2 regions of the Arthrobacter sp. Y3225116 genome follow, and region 1 is predicted to be linked to the other one. Evidence: riboswitches for the same ligand, from Rfam matches in the RefSeq annotation. Region 1 holds a riboswitch; the other holds the start of a gene.
The links. A riboswitch is a leader RNA that binds a small molecule or an ion and turns the genes downstream of it on or off. The one in region 1 is predicted to bind cyclic di-AMP.

Region 1 (3,531 bases):
AGGACACAAAGCCTCGGGACGGCGCCGTTCAACCGCCCCGGCCGAACACTCACGCCCACGTGCCGCAACACCCGGCCGACGCCGCGCCCAGCCGGCGCCGTCGCCGGTAGCAGCAGCCGCGCGCGACGTCGGACATAAGACAGCGATCGTTGCAGCCGCCTCCGGGATGGCACTCACAGTGATGCTGCCGACGACGGCCGGCGCCACTGCCGACGCCCCGCAGGACGCCCCGGCCGCCAGCAGCATTTCCGCCGCCACCGAAGCCCGGCTGACGTTCGAGCGGGCCGGCCTGACCAGCAAATTCGACCCGGACACGAAGCTGAAGCAGGTCATGGTCGCTTCGGGCAGCAATGCCCAGGTCGTCAGCAGCGAAGGCTCCCTCTCGCAGCCGATGGACGAGCTGACCATGACGTCGCCGTTCGGCTACCGAGTCAGCCCCATCACCGGCTACGCCGGGGAGCTGCACACCGGCCAGGACTACGGAGCAGCCTGCGGGACCCCGGTCCACGCAGCGGCCGGCGGAACCGTCGTCGAGGCGGGCTTCCAGGTCGGCGGCGGCGGCAACCGGATCGTGGTGGACCACGGCAACGGCCTGAAGACCACCTACAACCACCTGAGCACCATTGACACCTCGGTCGGGGCGACCGTGGAGCGCGGGGAGATGGTGGGCCAAAGCGGCACCACCGGCGCCTCGACCGGCTGCCACCTCCACTTCGAAGTGATGGTCAACGACAAGCTGGTGGACCCCACCGGCTGGCTGTGATGAACACGCCGTAACCGGAACGTGACACACCCCGCAAACTGTTATAAGGTTTCACCCGTGCCAGTCGTCAACAGGCTGGCACCTTCGGGCGGAATGCCGAACTCTGCCGTCGCCCGAAGTTCGTTCGCACCGAATCGCATGGCAGAGGCGGGGGAACCACTTCCCGGACATCGCACGGTGTCCTTGGGGTAAAGCCGAGCAGGCCCGGGCCACCAGCCCGCAAGCCCGCCGGCCGGATGAACTCCCATCCGAACCCGACAGCTCACTTCGCAGGCATTTGGGAGAGGTACAGACCGTGTCCAAGAGCATTACTGCGGGCCGCCATCGTGCGACCCCCGTCCGCACGAGCCCGCTTGAGACGATTTCCAAGGCTGTGTCCGCGAATGCGGGAACCATGGGACGTCAGGGTGCCGTGATCGCCGCCGCTACCGGCCTGGTTCTGACCGGTACCATCCCGGCCCAGGCTGTCAGCGCAGACCGAGGGGTCGAGGCCCCGGCCCGCGTGCAGGTGGAAGCCGTGCAGGCCTCCGCAGCCGTGAAGCTGACCTTCGAACGCGCGGGGATTACCTCCACCCCCGCACCAGAGCCGGTTGTCCAGGCCGTCTCCAACGAGATCAACCCCACGACCGGCAACGACGCCGGGTCGAACGAAACCAAGACCGTCAAGAAGGCCGGCGAGGCTGCCGCCAGCGGAGCCGCAGGCGCCATTGTTGCGGCCGCCTACGGACAGATCGGTGTCGCCCAGGACTGCACGGCCCTGGTCGAGAACGCCCTGCGCGCGGCAGGCTTCGCGGTGGGCGACCTGGCCCCGGCGCAGTTCTTTGCCTACGGCACCCAGGTGTCCACCCCGCAGCCCGGCGACATCATCTACTACGCCAACGGCGGCGCCGGCGTGGCCCACGTGGCCATCTACGTCGGCAACGGCCAGGCGGTCCACGGTGGGTGGGCGGGCTACAGCACCGTCCTGGGCAGCGCCTACATCGGCTCCGGCCCGGTCTTCATCCGCCCGGCAGGCTAAACCCTTCCTGTCACGGCCATCTCGCGGCGCGTCCTTCGGGGCGCGCTGCGGGCGTTAAAAATACGGTGCGCGGAGAACCTGCGCGGAGAACCTGCGCGCAACGACGGCGCGGCGCCACGCGCGGAAGACTTGCGCGGAAGACTTGCGCGGAGACGGCGCGGTGATGACGGCCCGGAGCCGCCCGCGGAAGACTTGCGCGAGAGCGGCCCGCGAAGACAGGTCCGGAGCGGCCCCGCAAAGACGGGCCCGGCGCCACGCGGAAGACCCGCGCGGAAACGGCGCCTGGAACGTCCGCACAGCCCCGAGACACAAGCGGCACGCTTCGTACCAGCCCCGCCCCGGAACCGCCCGGAAGCAGGGCTCCGAGGGCCTGTCGTAATCAAAACATCACCGCGCCGTGATCAGAATGTGACAATGCGTGATTGATCGTATACGCTCTAACGCGTGCCAGTTGCCAAACGGCTGGGACCTCCGGGTGGATTGCCGAGCTCTGCCACCGTCCGGAGTCCGTTCGCAAAAAACTTCGCGGGCAGAGGCGGGGGAACCAAATTCGGGCTCCGTACAGGAACCCTTGGGGTTAAGTCGTCAGCACTCTCAGGCATTGCCGGGGAGGGCTGCGGCCGGATGCACTCCCATCCGAACCCGACAGCTCACCTCGCAGGCATTGGGAGAGGCCTTTAACGTGTTCAATGACACCGCTACGGGGCGCCACCGCGCCGTTTCCGTCCGCACCAACCCGCTGGAGACGATTTCCAAAGCCGTCTCGTCCAATGCCGGATCCATGGGTCGCTCGGCAGCCGTGATCGCTGCCGCGTCCGGATTGGCCCTGACCGCCGCGGTTCCCGCGCAGTCAACCTCCATCGAACGCACCGCATCCACCGTGTCCGTTCCCAGCCGCGTGCAGGTGGACACCGTCCAGGCTTCGAGTGCCGTCGAGCTGACCTTCTCGCGTCCCGCCATCAAGTCCACTCCGGCCCCGGAGCCTGAGCCTGTTGTCGAAGCCGTGGCCGAAGAAGTGGCCCCGGTTGTCGAGGAGGTCGCAGACACCGCCCAGGGCGCTGTCCAGGCCGCCGCTCCCGCGGTCGAGGTCAAGGCAGCCGCCGCCGCTCCCGCGGCCAAGGCAGCGCCGGCCAAGGCCGAAGCTTCCGCCAGCGGCGTGGCTTCCACCCTCGTGTCCTCCGCGTACGGCCAGATCGGCATCTCGCAGGACTGCACCGCCATGGTGGAGAAGGCCCTGCGCGCCGCCGGCTTCTCGGTGGGCGACCTGGCACCCGCACAGTTCTTCAGCTACGGCACCCAGGTGTCCACCCCGCAGCCGGGCGATCTGCTCTACTACTCCGACGGCGGCGCAGGCGTTGCGCACATCGCCATCTACGTGGGCAACGGCCAGGCCATCCACGGCGGCTGGACCGGTTACACCACCGCACTGGCCAGCGCGGACGTCGGATCCGGCTACGTAGCCATCCGCGTCAACTAGGCAACAGCCTTCTCCGGTCCGCAGGGACCGTCCCGACGGCCCCGGTCCACGCCCAGCGCGTGCACCGGGGCCGTCGGCGTTTCTGGGCGGACAGACGCCTGGGCGGACCGGCCTGGCCAGGGCCCAAGGCGGGCCCCACGGGTGCCCCGCGCCTGCCGCCGGACCGCCGACGGCACCATTCTGACGGCCCACAGGCGGCGAAAAAGTTAGCGCGGAACGCACTCGCCGTCATACTCTTTGACTGTCAGTGCAGAAAATCCAGTCCCGGACCGG
Region 2 (3,531 bases), on a different contig from region 1:
CGCCAGATCGGCTTGTCCAACCTGTCCCCGGAGCGGATCGCCGAGTGGATGAACATCGCGCAGCAGAACGGGTTTGCGCTGCCGGTCGCGCTGCAGCCGCACTACAACCTGGTGGCCCGCAAAGACTACGAACAGGGCTACGCTCCGCTGGCCCGGGAACACAACCTCTCGGTGTTCCCGTACTCTTCGCTCGCTTCCGGTTTCCTGTCCGGCAAGTACCACTCGACGGATGACGCCGACAGCAGCCCGCGCGGCGGCATGCTCCGTGATTACCTCACGACCGAGGGCTTCGCCGTGGTGGACGCCTTGGAGACCGTCGCCCAGTCGCGCGGCATCTCCCTCACGACGACCGCGCTCGCCTGGCTGCTGACCAAGCCAGGCATTACCGCTCCGCTGGCCAGCGCCCGCACGCCCGAACAGCTGCCGGAGCTGATGGCCGCCACACATGTCGAGCTGACCGCCGACGAAGTTGCCGCGCTGGACCGAGCGTCGCAGCCCTTCGCCTGACCGGTTTTTAACGACGACGGCGATGCCCGCGTGGGCATCGCCGTCGTCGGTGGCGGAAGCTCCGCCGTCGTCGAGGGTGGGTCAGAGCCAGCCGGCCGGATCCACGAGCTGACCGTCCTTGACGACCTCGAAGTGCAGGTGGCAGCCGGTGGAGTTGCCGGTGGTGCCCAGCTGGCCGATGGCCTGGCCCTTGGCGACCTTCTGGCCCAGAGAAACGCCGATCGACTGCAGGTGGTTGTAGGTGGTCTTCAGCCCGCTGCCGTGCTGAACCACGATGCGGTTGCCGCCGCCGCCAACCTGCCAGCCGGCCTCGACGACCTTGCCGCCGTCGGCCGCATGGACAGGGGTGCCGCAGGCCATGGCGTAGTCAATACCGGTGTGCAGCTCGCCGGCAGCACCGGTGATCGGGTTCTGGCGGTAGCCGAAGCCGGAGGTCTGGTTCATGTTCGGGATCGGAGCGGCCAGCTTGCCGGTCGCAAAGCCGACGGTCTTCGCCTTGGCCGCGGCGGCCTTCTTGGCTGCGGCCGCAGCCTTCGCCTTCTTCTCCGCTGCAGCCTTTTTGGCGGCAGCTTCCTTCTTGGCCGCAGCTTCGGCCTTCGCCTTCTTCTCGGCCTCGGCCTTCTTGGCGGCCGCTGCCTTTTCGTCGGCCTGCTTCTTGTCGGCGGCCGCGGCGGCAACCTGGGCTTCCTCCTGGGCACCCTTGCTGGCTACCTTGGCCCGGTCAAACCCGAGTTCGGTCTCCTTGGCGGCCTGAATCTGCACGGGGCTTTGTTCCGAAGCGCGGTCGGAGCCGACGTCGGTAGTGCCGCCGGCCTGGGCCACCGGGACCACTGCCGCGGCCAGGATGCCGGCGGCAACGGCAGCCAGGCCGGTCTTGCGGGCGAGGGAGTAGGCCGCGGGGGATGCTTCCTTTTCGCGGCGGGCAGGGGAGCCCTCGCTGGAACGGGTGATCTTCGCCAGGGCGGAACGCGAGATCTTGGACAGGGAATTCGTGGGGGTGTCGGAACGGCGACGACCGCGCACAGGGTTGTTCACAGGGTTTCCTCTCTTGCGCCTGCGAAGTTAGCTGTCGGATTCGAGCGAGAGTTCACTCGGTCCTGCCGGCAGTCGGATTTCAGGGTTGGACTGTACCGGTGAGGACTTCACCCCGAGGTGCCCCCAAGCACCGTAAGTGGTTCCTCCGCCCCTGCCTTCGATCTAAAGCTCGATTCTTCCGGTCCGCTGGCAGGGTTAGACGGGCGGACCGGTGCCTACCTAGATAGATAGGAACAAATTCAAAATTACCGGAGCGACACGCGGCGTTACAAATTCGTTATCCGTGTTCCTTGTCACCAGAAGTGCGGCCTGGCAGCGATTTCTGACCCGTCCTGCCGGTGTTTGCGGGAGGCGCGGAGCCCCATGGCGCTCCCCGGCCGTGACCGATACCACGGCGCGCCGGAACTCCCTGTGGGCGTTCCGGCCGCTACCTCGCGCGCCTGGAAAATCTGCGCAGGCGGATCGTGGCGCAGAGTGCGGCAGCCGCGGATGCGCGAAGTGGTGACCGCAACAAGCAGTAGGAGGGGCGGGCGGGCCGATCCAGCCTAGGCCGAAAGTCCGGCGACGACGAGAGGGACGACACCCGCACAGCCGGTCGGCCGGTCCGGCACGCGGCGACGCCGGGGATCGGGCGCGCCCGCTGAAAAGCCCCAGGTTAGAGTGCCGCCGCTCCGGCCTCCGCCACAGACTGATCCTGCTCCCCGGAGCCGCCGCTGACGCCGATCGAACCGACCACCTGGCCGTCGCGGGAGAGCGGGATGCCGCCGGCGAAGATCATGATCCGGCCGTGGTTGCTGGCATGGATGCCGTAGAACTGGTTGCCCGGCTGCGAGTTGTCGCCCAGGTCCTTGGTCTGGATGTCGAACGCCCGCGAGGTGAAGGCCTTGTTGATCGAAATGTCGATGCTGCCCAGCCACGCCCCGTCCATCCGCACGTGCGAGACAAGGTTTCCGCCGGCATCGGCCACGGCGATGTTCATCGGCTGGCCGATGTCGGCGGCCTTGGCCTCGGCGGCGGCAATGACCCGGCGGGCGTCTTCCAGTGTGACGGTGTCCATGTTTGCTCCTAGATCCGAGGCCCGTCGCGGGGCCTAGCTGATGTAACCGTTGGGGTCGAGCACGTACTTGGTCGCGGCACCGGCGTCGAACTCCGCATAGCCCTTCGGCGCGTCATCCAAGGGGATGGCCGTGGCATTCACGGCCTTCGCGATCTGCACCCGGTCATGCAGGATGGCCATCATCAGGCCGCGGTGGTACTTCATCACCGGGCACTGTCCCGTGGTGAAGGAGAGCGACTTGGCCCAGCCCGTGCCCAGCGAGAGCGAGAGCGAGCCTTTCTGCGCGGCCTCGTCGATCCCGCCCGGATCGCCGGTGACGTACAGCCCCGGGATGCCCAGCGCCCCGCCGGCCGCAGTGATCTCCATCAGCGAGTTCAGCACGGTGGCCGGCGCCTCTTGGGCGTCCTTACCGTGCCCGCGGGCCTCGAAACCCACCGCGTCCACGCCGCAATCCACCTCCGGGACGCCTAAAAGCTGCTCAATCTGGTCCTTGGGATGGCCTTGGGAGACGTCCACGGTCTCGCAGCCGAAGCTGCGCGCCTGGGCAAGGCGGCCCTCGTTCATGTCCCCGACAATCACGACGGCGGCGCCCAGCAACTGGGCACTGGCCGCGGCGGCCAACCCCACGGGCCCCGCTCCGGCGATGTACACGGTGGAGCCAACCCCCACGCCGGCGGTGACGGCGCCGTGGAAGCCGGTGGGGAAGATATCGGAGAGCATGGTCAGGTCCATGATCTTCTCGAGCGCCTGGTCCTTGTCCGGGAACTTCAGCAGGTTCCAGTCGGCGTAGGGGACCAACACGTACTCGGCCTGGCCGCCCACCCAGCCGCCCATGTCCACGTAGCCGTAGGCGCTGCCCGGGCGCTCGGGATTGACGTTCAGGCAGATGCCGGTCTTCCGCTCCTTGCAGTTCCGGCAGCGTCCGCACGCGA

Region 2: linked by a shared signal. The riboswitch ahead of AC5RV2_RS04255 (M23 family metallopeptidase) and the one ahead of AC5RV2_RS10720 (NlpC/P60 family protein) in region 1 are both predicted to bind cyclic di-AMP.

Annotation. Positions count from the first base shown of each region.
Region 1 is NZ_JBNHGL010000103.1:1,083-4,613, reverse strand. It holds gene AC5RV2_RS10725 (M23 family metallopeptidase) at 167-763, shown strand; cyclic di-AMP (ydaO/yuaA leader) riboswitch at 881-1,054, shown strand; gene AC5RV2_RS10720 (NlpC/P60 family protein) at 1,059-1,781, shown strand; cyclic di-AMP (ydaO/yuaA leader) riboswitch at 2,291-2,459, shown strand; gene AC5RV2_RS10715 (NlpC/P60 family protein) at 2,464-3,258, shown strand.
Region 2 is NZ_JBNHGL010000022.1:6,909-10,439, reverse strand. It holds gene AC5RV2_RS04260 (aldo/keto reductase) at 1-507, shown strand, start outside; gene AC5RV2_RS04255 (M23 family metallopeptidase) at 589-1,542, opposite strand; cyclic di-AMP (ydaO/yuaA leader) riboswitch at 1,546-1,722, opposite strand; gene AC5RV2_RS04250 (GlcG/HbpS family heme-binding protein) at 2,198-2,599, opposite strand; gene fdhA (formaldehyde dehydrogenase, glutathione-independent) at 2,633-3,531, opposite strand, start outside.